2 regions of the Kitasatospora sp. NPDC001309 genome follow, and region 1 is predicted to be linked to the other one. Evidence: riboswitches for the same ligand, from Rfam matches in the RefSeq annotation. Region 1 holds a riboswitch; the other holds the start of a gene.
What was found. A riboswitch is a leader RNA that binds a small molecule or an ion and turns the genes downstream of it on or off. The one in region 1 is predicted to bind glycine.
Positions count from the first base shown of each region.

Region 1 (6,636 bases):
ACCGGGCCGACGCCCGGGCCGCCGCCGCCGTGCGGGATGCAGAAGGTCTTGTGCAGGTTCAGGTGCGAGACGTCCGCGCCGAACTTGCCCGGCTTGGCCAGGCCGACCAGGGCGTTCAGGTTGGCGCCGTCGACGTACACCTGGCCGCCGGCCTCGTGCACCAGGGCGCAGATGTCGGTGATCTGGGTCTCGTACACGCCGTGGGTCGACGGGTAGGTGACCATCAGCACCGACAGGTTGTCGCGGTGCTGCTCGATCTTGGCCTTGAGGTCCTCGACGTCCACGTCGCCGTCGACCAGGGTCTTCACCACGACCACGCGCATGCCGGCCATCACCGCGGAGGCGGCGTTGGTGCCGTGCGCCGAGGACGGGATCAGGCAGACGTCGCGCTGGGCGTCACCGTTGGCGTGGTGGTAGGCCCGGACGGCCAGCAGGCCGGCCAGCTCGCCCTGGGAGCCGGCGTTCGGCTGGATCGAGACGGCGTCGTAGCCGGTGACCTCGACGAGCTGCTGCTCCAGCTGGCGGATCAGGGTCAGGTAGCCCGCGGCCTGGTCGACCGGCGCGAAGGGGTGCAGCTGGCCGAACTCCGGCCAGGTCACCGCCTCCATCTCGGTGGTGGCGTTGAGCTTCATGGTGCAGGAGCCCAGCGGGATCATGCCGCGGTCCAGCGCGTAGTCCCGGTCCGAGAGGCGGCGCAGGTAGCGCAGCATGGCGGTCTCCGAGCGGTGGCTGTGGAAGACCGGGTGGGTCAGGTACTCGTCCTCGCGCAGCAGCGCGGCCGGCAGCGCGTCGGCGGCCTCGGCGACCTCGACCGCGGGGACGCCGAACGCGGCCCAGACGCCGGCCAGGTGCTCGCGGGTGGTGGTCTCGTCGGCGGAGACCGAGATCCGGTCCTCGCCGTCCTGGAACACGTTGATGCCGTTGGCGCGGGCGGCGGCGGCGATCTCGGCGGCGCGGCCCGGGACGACGGCGGTGACGGTGTCGAAGAACTCGCCGTGCAGCAGCTCGACGCCGCCGGCCCGCAGGCCCTCGGCGAGGGCGGCGGCGTAGCGGTGGGTGCGGCGGGCGATGTCGGCCAGGCCGTCCGGGCCGTGGTAGACGGCGTACATCGAGGCCATCACGGCGAGCAGCACCTGGGCGGTGCAGATGTTGCTGGTGGCCTTCTCGCGGCGGATGTGCTGCTCGCGGGTCTGCAGGGCCAGGCGGTAGGCGCGGTTGCCGTCGGCGTCGACGGAGACGCCGACCAGGCGGCCGGGCAGCGAGCGGGCGTACTCGGCGCGCACCGAGAGGTAGCCGGCGTGCGGGCCGCCGAAGCCCATCGGGACGCCGAAGCGCTGCGAGGTGCCGCAGGCGATGTCGGCGCCCAGCGCGCCCGGGGACTTGAGCAGGGTCAGCGCCAGGAGGTCGGCGGCGACGGCGACGATCGCGCCCAGGCCGTGCGCCTGCTCGATCACCGCGGTGAGGTCGCGGACCACGCCGGTGGCGCCCGGGTACTGCAGCAGCACGCCGAAGACGCCGCGCTCGGCGATCTCGGCCGGGATGCCCTCGGACAGGTCGGCGACGACGACCTCGACGCCGGTCGGCACGGCGCGGGTGTTGATCACCGCGACGGTCTGCGGCAGGGTCTCGGCGTCGACCAGGAAGACGCCGCCCTTGACCTTGGTGACGCGGCGGGCCAGCGCCATCGCCTCGGCGGCCGCGGTGCCCTCGTCCAGCAGCGAGGAGCCGGAGGTGGGCAGACCGGTCAGGTCGGAGACCAGGGTCTGGAAGTTGAGCAGGGCCTCCAGGCGGCCCTGCGAGATCTCCGGCTGGTACGGGGTGTACGCGGTGTACCAGGCCGGGTTCTCCATGACGTTGCGCAGGATCACCGGCGGGGTGAAGGTGCCGTAGTAGCCCAGGCCGATCATCGGCTGGAGCACCTGGTTGCGGCCGGCCAGCTCGCGCAGCTCGGCGAGGACCTGCGCCTCGCTGCGGCCGGCGGGCAGGTCCAGGGCGGTGATGGAGCGGATCGCCTCGGGAACGGCGGTGGCGGCGAGCTCGTCCAGCGAGCCGTAGCCGACGGAGGCCAGCATCTTCTCCTGCGCGGCGGCGTCGGGGCCGATGTGGCGGTTCTCGAAGGGGCTGGCCAGCTCAAGCTCGGTGAGGGTCGAGGCGCTGGTGGGGCGTCCCGCGTTCGGCTGGGCGTTCATGGTGGTCGAGGCCTCCTGGTCACGGACCGGCGGGGGTACGCACGCCGGCCGGTCGCGCCGCTGCGGACAGCGGACCGACCTGGGCGGGCGGACCCGAAAGGCCTCCCCCTCTGTCATCGGGACCTGAGAGCTTCGCCCGCACGCCGCGCGATGGCGCGCCGTCGGCTTGCACCGTCGGTGAGGGTGGTGATCGTCGGCTCCCGCGCCGGCGGTCCTGCCCTGCTTTCCAGAGTGACCTATCCCGCACGGTACGGATGCCTGAGAGATTCCGGGGAGGAGTTGCTCCTTCGGCGCCCCGACCAGCGGTTTTCACTGTCGGGGACTCTCCCGAGCGGGCTCGGCGGTCGCGGCCCAGGGTACCAGCGGGAGGGCTTCCGATCACGGGTGCGTCCGGTCACTCCGGGTCTACGCGCGTCCCCCGGACGGCCCAGCGCGAAGCCCGTCCGGCGCACCCCGGTCGCGCGCGTCCGATTGATGGCTTTTGGTGTGAAGTGGCGGACGGGACGGGTGCTCCGGCCGCCTCACCTGCGGGAGTTCCGCAGGCGCAGCGCTTGGAGGAAAGAGTGCAGACCGACATCGACCCCAGGGACCTCATCGGCCACAAGGCGGTCGACCGCAACGGGGACAAGATCGGCACGGTGGACGAGGTGTACCTGGACGACGCCACCGGGCATCCGGAGTGGGCGGCCGTCCGCACCGGCATCTTCGGCCGGGACGCCTTCGTCCCGCTCACCACGAGCGAGTTCTCCGGCGAGGAGCTCCGGGTGCCGTACGACAAGTCGCTGGTGAAGGACTCGCCGGACTTCGGCGTGGGCCAGCACCTGTCGCCGGCCCAGGAGCTCCAGCTCTACCGCTACTACGGCCTCGACACCCCCGCGGACGGCCGTCCGGCCACCACGGAGCCCGCCCGGGACGACCGGCCGGACCTCGACTTCGGCACCACCACGGCCGCCGCGGCCGCCAAGCCGATCGCCTTCCACTCCCCCGACCCCGACCCCGCCCCGGCCGCGACCGCGACCGCGACGGGCACGACCACCATGACCAGCACCGGCACGACACACACCAGCACCGACACCGCCACGGAGGCCCACGTGCGGACCCTCAGCACCCCCGCACCGATCGCCAACGGCACCGTCCTCGCGCCGGCCGCCGCCCACCTGGCCGAGCCGAAGCCGCAGCCCACCGCGACCACCCCGGCCGCGAACGGCACCGCCGCCTCCTCGGCCCCCAGCGGCCCGGTCGAGATCACCTGCCGCGAGGAGCGGCTGGACATCACCACCGAGTGGCACGTGCTGGGCACCGCGAAGCTGCGCAAGTACGTGACCAGCGAGCAGGTCGAGCGCCGCGTCCCGGTGGTCCGCGAGCGGGTCCGGGTGGAGCGGATGCCGGTCGGCGAGGCCGAGCTGGCCTCGCTGACCGAGAAGGAGATCGACGAGGCGGTCGAGGAGGTGACCCTCCGTGAGGAGCGGCCGGTGGTCCGCAAGTACCTCGCCCCGATCGAGCGGGTCCGCCTGGTGGTGGAGCGCTACACGGAGGAGGAGGTGGTCCGGGACGAGCTCCGCCGCGAGCACGTCGAGGTCCACGACGACACGGCCGCCACCGCACCGGCCGAGGCGGGCGAGGCGCTCGTCCACGCGGCCGACGGCCCCCGGCCCGCCGCCCTGCGCCCGCTGGCCTGACCTCCCCGATCTCCGCCCGTTCCACGAGGGCCCCGGACTCCGGTCCGGGGCCCTCGTGTTGCGCCGTAGTTCCCCACTTTGCCAAACCTTAACCACTCGATATTTGACATCATGAACTATCCACCCGCACAGTTACTTGAGTTCATTCACTATGTACGGGAGGAAGCAACCGTGAGTGAGGCACCACAGCCCACCACTGCGGCCGAGAAGCAGAGCAACGCCCGGGTCCTGCCGGCCCTCATCCTGGCGATGCTGTCCTTCAGCGTGGTGCAGACCGCGGTCGTCCCGATCCTGCCGTCGCTGGCCAAGGAACTGGACGTCTCCGGGTCGAACATCACCTGGCTGATGACCGCCAACCTGCTGTCCGCGGCCGTGCTGACTCCCCTGCTGGGCCGCTTCGGCGACCTCCGGGGCCGCAAGCCCATGCTGCTGATCTCGCTGGCCGGCCTGATCGCCGGTTCGGCGCTGGCCGTCTGCACCCACTCCTTCACCTGGCTGATCGTCGCCCGCGTCCTCCAGGGCGCCGGCGGTGGCGTGATGCCGCTGGCGATCAGCATCGTCCGTGACGAGCTGCCCAAGCAGAAGGTGACCGGCGGCGTCGCCGCCATCAGCGCCTCGATGGGCGTCGGCTCCGGCCTCGGCCTGGTCGCGACCGGCCTGCTGCTGGAGCACTGGAACTACAAGTCCATCTTCTGGATGGGCCTGGCCTTCGGCCTGCTCGCCATCGCCCTGGTCGCCTTCCGGGTCCCGACCGACCCGGTGACCGACAAGGAGGGCGGCGCCGACCCGCTCGGCGCGCTCACCCTGGCCGGCTGGCTCTCCGCCCTGCTGGTCGCGGTCAGCCAGGGCAACCACTGGGGCTGGACCTCCACCAAGACCCTCGGCCTGTTCGCCGTCGCCGCGGTGGTCGCCCTGATCTGGGGCGTCATCGAGACCAAGGTCGCCCACCCGCTGGTGGACCTCAAGATGATGGGCCGCCCGGCCGTCGCCTTCACCAACCTGGCCGGCCTGCTGATCGGCTTCGGCATGTACGGCTCGTTCATGGTCATCAGCAACTTCGCCCAGACCCCGGAGAAGCTGGCCCACTACGGCTTCACCGCGACCGTGCTGCACGCCGGCGTGATGCTGCTGCCGTCCGCGATCGGCTCGATGGTCGCCGCCCCGATCGGCGCCCTGATGATCGCCCGCCGCGGCCCGCGCCTGCCGCTGGTCCTCGGTGGCGTCCTCGGCGCGATCGCGATGGCCTACCTGGCCCTGCGGCACAGCGCCGAGGGCGACATCTACACCGCTTCCGCGATCTTCGGCCTCGGCATCGGCCTCGCCTTCGCCGCGATGCCCGCCTTCATCAACGGCGCCGTCCCGGTCGAGCAGAGCGGCATCGCCAACGGCATGAACTCCGTGCTGCGCACCGTCGGTGGCGCGATCGGCACCGCCGTGATGACCGCCATCCTGACCGGCGACACCATGAAGCTCCCGATCAAGATCCCGGTGCTGCTGCCCACCCTGGACGCCTACAAGCACGCGTTCTGGGTCACGGCCGTCGTCTGCGTCATCGCCGGCGTCGTCCCCTTCCTGATCCGCACGACCAAGCCGGCCGTCACCGTCGCCGGCGGCGCGGCCCGGCAGGACTCCAGCCCCGAGCTGGCCAAGACCGACGCCTGACGAGGCGTCCGGCCCGCGCGTTCAGGGACAGGACGCACGGGCCCGGGCCTCAGCCCGGTCGCGAGGGCATCGCGACCGTCCGGGGCCCGGCACGGTATGCGGCCCCACCCGGTACTTCCTACCGGGTGGGGCCGTTCCGCGTTCCCGGGCCGCTACCGCGCCCGCCCGCCTCGGGCACCGTCCCTCAGCCCCCTACGCCTCAGCCCCGTCCGCGTCCGGCTCCTCCGGCTGCCGCAGCGGCAGCGGCCGGGCCGGCTCCAGCGCCGGATCGTCCACCGCGAAGGTCCGCACCCGGCCCGGCCCGCTCCACGGCGTCTCGAACCGCACCGTCACCCGCCCCACTCCGCTGCCCTGGACCCACCCCGGCCCCAGCTCGGCGTGCCGGACGTCCTGTCCGGGCATCCAGCGCCGCACCACGATCTCCTCCGGCTCCTCCTCGGCCACCGCCGCCTCGGCCACCTCGGCGTGCTCCGCCGCCTCCTCCCGCAGCGCCTGCGCGAAGAGGTCCTCCTGGGTGTAGTCGGCCAGTTGGGCCACGCCCACCCCGAGCAGCCGCACCCCGCCGGTGATGTCCACCTGCTCGGCGAGGCGCCGGGCCGTCGCCGTGATCACCGCAGCGTCGTCGGTGGGCCCGCCCAGGGTCTCCGAGCGGGTCAGCGTCGAGAAGTCGAACCGCCGCACCTTGAGCACCACCGTCCGGCCCGAGCGCCCGGCCGAGCGCAGCCGCCGGACGCAGCGCCCGGCGAGCGCCTCCACCTCCCGCAGCACCCGGTCCCGGTCGGCCAGGTCCACCTCGTAGGTGTCCTCCACCGAGACGGACTTGGCATCCTGGTCGGCCACCACCGGCCGGTCGTCCAGCCCTGTCGACATGTGGAAGATCCCGGTGCCGTGCGCCCGCCCGAGCAGCTGGACCAGCTCCGCCTCCCCCGCCTCCGCGAGGTCCGCCACCGTGCTCAACCCGGCCCGGCGCAGCACCTGCTCGGTGGCCGGCCCGATCCCGGGCAGCGCCCGGACCGGCATCGGGCCGAGCACGGCCCGCTCCTGCCCCGGCTCGACCAGCACCAGCCCGTCCGGCTTGGCCTGCTCGGAGGCGATCTTCGCCATCA
Region 1 is NZ_JBIAXC010000017.1:11,139-17,774, reverse strand. It holds gene gcvP (aminomethyl-transferring glycine dehydrogenase) at 1-2,189, opposite strand, end outside; glycine riboswitch at 2,426-2,529, opposite strand; gene ACFY2K_RS18730 (PRC and DUF2382 domain-containing protein) at 2,753-3,868, shown strand; gene ACFY2K_RS18725 (MFS transporter) at 4,040-5,530, shown strand; gene ACFY2K_RS18720 (DNA polymerase IV) at 5,723-6,636, opposite strand, start outside.

Region 2 (6,636 bases), on a different contig from region 1:
CCGGAGTGACAGGTGTCCGGCCGGAGTGAGGCCGGTCACCCGCGGCCGAACTAGAGGTTCGGGTAGAGCGGGTACTTCTCGGCCAGGGCGGTGACCCGGGCCTTGAGCGCGGCGGCGACGGTCTCGTCGAAGGCGGGCTTGAGCGCCTCGGCGATGACGTCGGCGACCTCGCGGAAGTCCTCGGCCCGGAAGCCGCGGGTGGCCAGGGCCGGGGTGCCGATCCGCAGGCCCGAGGTGACCATCGGCGGGCGCGGGTCGTTCGGGACGGCGTTGCGGTTCACCGTGATGCCGACCTCGTGCAGCCGGTCCTCGGCCTGCTGGCCGTCGAGCTGGCTGTTGCGCAGGTCGACCAGGACCAGGTGGACGTCGGTGCCGCCGGACAGCACCGAGGCGCCGGCCTCGGCGACGTCGGCCTGGAGCAGGCGCTCGGCGAGGATCTTGGCGCCCTCCAGGGTGCGCTCCTGGCGCTCCTTGAAGTCCTCCGAGGCGGCGACCTTGAAGGCGACGGCCTTGCCCGCGATCACGTGCTCCAGCGGACCGCCCTGCTGGCCCGGGAAGACCGCCGAGTTGATCTTCTTGGCCCACTCGGCCTTGGACAGGATGACGCCGCCGCGCGGGCCGCCCAGGGTCTTGTGGGTCGTGGTGGTGACCACGTCCGCGTACGGCACCGGGTTCGGGTGCAGGCCCGCGGCCACCAGGCCGGCGAAGTGCGCCATGTCCACCATGAGCAGCGCGCCGACCTCGTCGGCGACCCGGCGGAACGCGGCGAAGTCCAGCTGGCGCGGGTAGGCGGACCAGCCGGCGATGATCAGCTTCGGCTGGTGCTCCTTGGCCAGGCGCTCGACCTCGGCCATGTCGACCTGGCCGGTCTTCTCGTCGACGTGGTAGGCGGCCACGTTGTAGAGCTTGCCGGAGAAGTTGATCTTCATGCCGTGGGTCAGGTGACCGCCGTGGGCCAGGCTCAGGCCCAGGATGGTGTCGCCCGGCTGGATCAGCGCGAACATCGCGGCGGCGTTGGCCTGCGCGCCCGAGTGCGGCTGGACGTTGGCGTGCTCGGCGCCGAACAGGGCCTTCACCCGGTCGATCGCGATCTGCTCGACCACGTCGACGTGCTCGCAACCGCCGTAGTACCGGCGGCCGGGGTAACCCTCGGCGTACTTGTTGGTGAGCACCGAACCCTGGGCCTCCATGACCGCCACCGGGGCGAAGTTCTCGGAGGCGATCATCTCCAGCGTGGTCTGCTGGCGGTGCAGCTCGGCGTCGACCGCGGCGGCGATCTCCGGGTCGAGGGCGTGCAGGGACTGGTTGAGAACCGTCATGGTGTGGTCTTCCCGGGGAGGAGAGCGGAGGGACGGTGGGAGAGCGGGACGGACCGCCGTGCTGCGGCCCGTCCCGGCGGGGCTCAGCCCTCGGCGTGGGTGAGCGCGTCGTACTCGGCGGCGCTGAGCAGCGTGTCGGTGGCCTCCACGCGGACCTTGAACAGCCAGCCGCCCTCGAACGGGGCGCTGTTGACCAGGCTGTTGTCGTCCAGGACGTCCTGGTTGACCTCGGTGACCTCGCCGGTCACCGGGGAGTACAGGTCGCTGACCGACTTGGTCGACTCCAGCTCGCCACAGGTCTCGCCGGCGGTCACCGTGTCGCCGACCTCGGGGAGCTGCACGTAGACGATGTCACCGAGCGCGTCGGCGGCGTGCTTGGTGATGCCGACCGTCGAGACACCGTCCTCGGCGGCGGTCAGCCACTCGTGCTCCTTGGTGTACTGCAGGTGCTGGGGGTTGCTCATGGCGTCATTCTCCAGGATGGGAAGCGGGTACGACGCAGCGGGCCGCCGCACGGACGGCTCCGACGTGCGCCGATGGGAAAACGAGGGGCGGCGACGGCCTCAGCGGGCGCGCTTGTAGAACGGCAGCGCCACGACCTGGACCGGCTCGTGCTTGCCGCGGACGTCCACCGCGACGGTGGAGCCGGGGGCGGCGTGGGCCGCGTCCACGTAGGCCATCGCGATCGGCTTGCCCAGCGTGGGGGACGGCGCACCCGAGGTGATCCGGCCGATCGGGGCGCCCTCGGTGGAGACCACCGTGTACTCCGCGCGCGGGACCCGCTTGCCCTCGGACACCAGGCCGACCAGCACCTTCGGGGGGTTGGTCTCGGCCGCGGCGGCGGCCTGCTCCAGCGCCCTGCGGCCGACGAACGCGCCCTCGTTGGTGGTCTTGTCGAAGCGCACGACCCGGCCCAGGCCGGCGTCGAACGGGGTCAGGTCGGTGGACAGCTCGTGCCCGTACAGCGGCATGCCCGCCTCCAGGCGCAGCGTGTCGCGGCAGGACAGGCCGCACGGGACCAGGCCGCGGCCCTCGCCGGCGGCGGTCAGCGCCCGCCAGACCGGCTCGGCGTCGGCCGGGGCGCAGAAGATCTCGAAGCCGTCCTCGCCGGTGTAGCCGGTGCGGGCCAGCAGCACCTCCCGGCCGGCCACGGTGGCCGGGAGGATCGCGTAGTACTTGAGGCCGGGCAGGTCGGCGTCGGTGGTCTCGGCCAGGATCGCGGTGGCCTCCGGGCCCTGGACGGCGATCAGCGCGTAGGTGTCGCGGTCGTCGGTGACGACGGCGTCGAAGCCCTTGGCCCGGGCGATCAGCTCGTCCAGCACCAGCTGGGCGTTGGAGGCGTTGGCGACGACCAGGAAGGCGTCCTCGCGCAGCCGGTAGACGATCAGGTCGTCCAGGATGCCGCCGTCCTCGGCGCAGATCATGGTGTAGCGGGCGCGCAGCTCGCCGAGCGCGGAGACGAAGCCGACCAGCGCGTGGTCCAGCATCTCGCCGGCCTGCGGGCCGGTGACGGTGATCTCGCCCATGTGCGAGAGGTCGAACAGACCGGCCTTGGTGCGGACCGCGAGGTGCTCCTCGCGCTCACTGCCGTAACGCAGCGGCATGTCCCAGCCGGCGAAGTCGGTCATGGTCGCGCCGAGGGCGCGGTGCAGCGCGTCGAGCGCGGTCAGGCGGAGGGACGACATGGCCAGGAACTCCTCGGTCGGGGCACTCAGGGGTGCGCGCGCCGGACCGGACCCGCTCGGGGACCGACCCCGCGCGCGGGCATGCGGCGGCGTGGGTCTCCCCATCTGTCGTCGAACCTGAGAGCTTCACCGCCCACCTGCCCGCAGCCGGCACCAGCGTCGGCTGGTTCCAGCATCGGGGACAGGACGGCGGCTTGCACCGTGGGTGGGCGCGCGACCGGGTCGTGCGCCGCTTTCCAGATGTGCCTAACCCGCGCGGTAGGGGGGCCTGAGAGATTCCGGGGAGGACTTGCTCCTTCGGCGCCGGCTGTGCCCCCCGAGGGGCATTCCGGGCTCTCCCGCGCGGGTTCGAGCGGCCGGTGTGGAGTTGTGGGGGCCCGCGGCGCATGCCGTCGGACGCGCACATCATGGCACGTCCTCGCGGAGGAGGGGAGAGGGGACCCGGTCACACCGCGGTCGGGCGGACCCGGGCCCTAAAATCATCGCGTCGGTGCAGCAGTGGGCGGCCGACCCGGCCCTGGGCCGGATCGGCGGCGCATGGAGTACCCGGTGGAGCAGCAGCAGGGGTGGGGCGGGCCGCAGGCGGCGCCGTCGGGCGGCGCGTGGCCCGCGAACGAGCTGGAGCAGGTGCTGACGGCCGCGCTGGGCGACCCGGGGGCGACCCCGCGGGTGATCGAGGTGCTGGCCCGCAGCCAGGTGTGGATCCCGCTGCCGGCCGGGGGCGACCCGGCCGGGCAGTCGCTGGACCTGCCGACCGTCGAGCTGGCCGGGGCCCCGTTCGTACCGGTGTTCTCCTCGCAGGAGGTGTTCCTGCAGCAGGCGCCGGGGATGGCCTTCGCCGTCGCGCCGGCCTGGGAGTTCGCCCGCGGGCTGCCGCTGGGCGTGGGCATCGCGGTCAACCCGGAGGCGGCGGTGGGCATCCCGGTGCCCCCGCAGGGCGTGGCGGAGCTGCGCCGCGGCCCCCGGGAGGACCGCTGGGAGCAGCAGCCGGAGGGGCCGACCGGCGGCCGGGTGGCCCTGCGCGAGCCGGTGCCGGGCGAGGACCCGGAGCACTTCCTGGCCGCCTGCCGGGCCGAACTGTCGGCCCTGCCGGGGGTGTTGACCGCGCGCCGGGCGCTGGCCAGCATCGAGGGCGAGCCGACCGTGATGTTCGTGGGCGTGCAGCTCGATCCGGCGGCCCCGGCCGACCCGGGGGCGGTGAACGAGGCGCTCGGCCGAGCCCTGGGAACCGCACCGCTGCCGGGTGGCGTCCACCTCGTGCTGCTCGACCTCGCCGACGACCCGGTGGTCGAGTGGCTGTCGACCCGGGTCATGCCCTTCTACTCGCGGGTGTGAGCGGGGATCCTTCACAGGCACGTCGCCGTGGCGGCGGCCGGTGCCGCGCCATAGGGTGCGTGCAGGCGGCTGACGGGCCGGCGGGTTCAGGAAAGAGGCGCGGCGAGGTGGGCGCATGAGTGCGGGAACGGGAGCGGGCGGGGCGCCGGGGCCCTGGGGCCAGGCACCGGCCGGGCGCCCGGGCGCGGACCCGGGCGGGTTGGAGCAGGCTCTGCGCGAGGTCGCGCCGGAGCGCTTCGACGCGTACGAGCGGCTGCTGCACGCGCTGGCCGACGGCCAGGTCTGGATGCTGCTCTGGCACGGCACGCCGGGCAGCCCGGACGCGCAGTACGGGAACATGGAGATCAGCGGCCACGGCTACGCGCCGGCCGTCACCTCGCCCGAGCAGCTGACGGCCTCCGGCTGGGCGCGGGCCCACGAGGTCATCTCGGGGCGGGAGATCGCCGCCTCGCTGTACCGCACCCGCTGGGGCCTGTGGCTGAACCCGCACGCGCCGGGCGGCGGGGTCGGCGTGCCCTGGGCGGACCTGCGGCGGGTCGCCGCGGGCCTGGACCGGCTGCCGGCCGGTCCGTTGAAGCTGAGCGAGCCGCAGGTCGACGCGCAGCAGTTCTTCGCGCTGCTGGAGCGGCAGGCCGGTGAGGTGCGCGCGGTGCGGGCGCTGCGCCGGGCCTGGGTGCAGCCGGCGGTGGGGGAGCCGTACCTGGCGATCGGCCTGGACCTGTACGAGAGTTCGCCGCCGGCCGTGGAGGCGGTGCGGGCGCTGATGCAGCGCGCGATCGCGGTGGCCCCGGAGGGGCTCGCGGTGTCCACGGTGGCGATGGCGGACGAGTTCGACCCGGTGGCGCTGTGGATGCGCGCCAACGCGCGGCCGTTCTTCGACCGGGAGGCCGGGCGTCCGCAGACCGGCCCGTACCCGCCGGTGCCGCAGCCGTACCCGGGCCAGTCGATGCCCGGCCGGCCGGTACCCGGGCAGTCGATGCCGGGCTACGCGTACGGCACCCAGCCGCCCGCGCCGGGCTGGGGGCAGCCGGCCCAGCCGCAGTGGCCCGGCTACCCCGGGCGCTGATCACCAAACCCGGTAACCACAATCTGTCACCCGAAGCCGACTTGATTCACCATCAGGTCGGCTTCGGTGCTTTCCGGACGAATTTCCCCACTCTCCGCAGAGGCAGCTTGACATGGCAGTTACACCCATGTGAAGAGGTATATGCCGAAGATCGGAGGCGTGCATGCAGGCAGATCACAGTTGGGCATCTGTCGGTTGTCAGGGCTGGCGCAAGCCAGTTCGGATGACAGAGAGTTCTGCGCAACGCATCGCGCGTACTGGAAACCCCACGAAGGTGAACGCGCACGCCGACCGCTCGATCCACGCGACGCCCATCCCGCGTGGAGGCATTGCCCGTGCACGACGCACTGCCGCGACCACCTGCTCCTAGCACCTCCGCACGTCCGCAGCCGTACCGCCGAAGCCGGCGCCCGGCACCCGTGGGCCGGCCACCGTCGGCGAGGGGACCAACTGACCATGACCGCACCCATCACTACCGCCGGGAACGAACCCGAGGCGCCCGCCTCCCCGAGCCCGGCCAAGACGATCGAGGGCCGCTCCCTCGGTCGGATCGCCTGGACCCGCTTCAAGCGGGACAAGGCCGCCGTCGCCGGCGGCGTCGTGGTGATCCTGCTGATCCTCCTGGCCGTCCTGTCCGGCCCGATCGAGGCCCTGTTCGGGCTCGACCCCGACCAGCCGAACCCGGACCTGCTGGACGCCAACCTCGGCGGACTCCCGCTCGGGGACTGGGGCGGGATGAGCGGGGACCACCTGCTCGGCATCGACCCGTTGCAGGGCCGTGACCTGCTCTCCCGCGTGGTCGACGGCTCCTGGGTCTCCCTGCTGGTCGCCTTCGGCGCGACCGTGCTCTCCAACACCATCGGCACCGTGCTCGGAGTGATGGCCGGCTACTACGGCGGCTGGGTGGACACCCTGATCAGCCGACTGATGGACGTCTTCCTGGCGTTCCCGCTGCTGCTGTTCGCCATCGCGATCTCCGCCTCGCTCCAGGGCGGCGCGTTCGGCCTGCACGGCCTGCCGCTGCACATCCTGGTGCTGATCTTCGTGATCGGCTTCTTCAACTGGCCCTACATGGGCCGGATCGTGCGCGGACAGACCCTCTCGCTGCGCGAGCGGGAGTTCGTCCACGCGGCCCGCAGCCTCGGTGCGCGCGGCCCGTTCATCCTGTTCAAGGAACTGCTGCCCAACCTGGTCGGCCCGATCCTGGTCTACTCGACCCTGCTGATCCCGA
Region 2 is NZ_JBIAXC010000002.1:243,720-250,355, forward strand. It holds gene glyA (serine hydroxymethyltransferase) at 51-1,319, opposite strand; gene gcvH (glycine cleavage system protein GcvH) at 1,403-1,783, opposite strand; gene gcvT (glycine cleavage system aminomethyltransferase GcvT) at 1,883-3,004, opposite strand; glycine riboswitch at 3,251-3,355, opposite strand; gene ACFY2K_RS03310 (enhanced serine sensitivity protein SseB C-terminal domain-containing protein) at 3,542-4,339, shown strand; gene ACFY2K_RS03315 (enhanced serine sensitivity protein SseB C-terminal domain-containing protein) at 4,455-5,405, shown strand; gene ACFY2K_RS03320 (ABC transporter permease) at 5,862-6,636, shown strand, end outside.
Region 2: it holds a riboswitch for glycine, as region 1 does, so the genes downstream of both, gcvT (glycine cleavage system aminomethyltransferase GcvT) here and gcvP (aminomethyl-transferring glycine dehydrogenase) in region 1, are expected to answer to the same signal.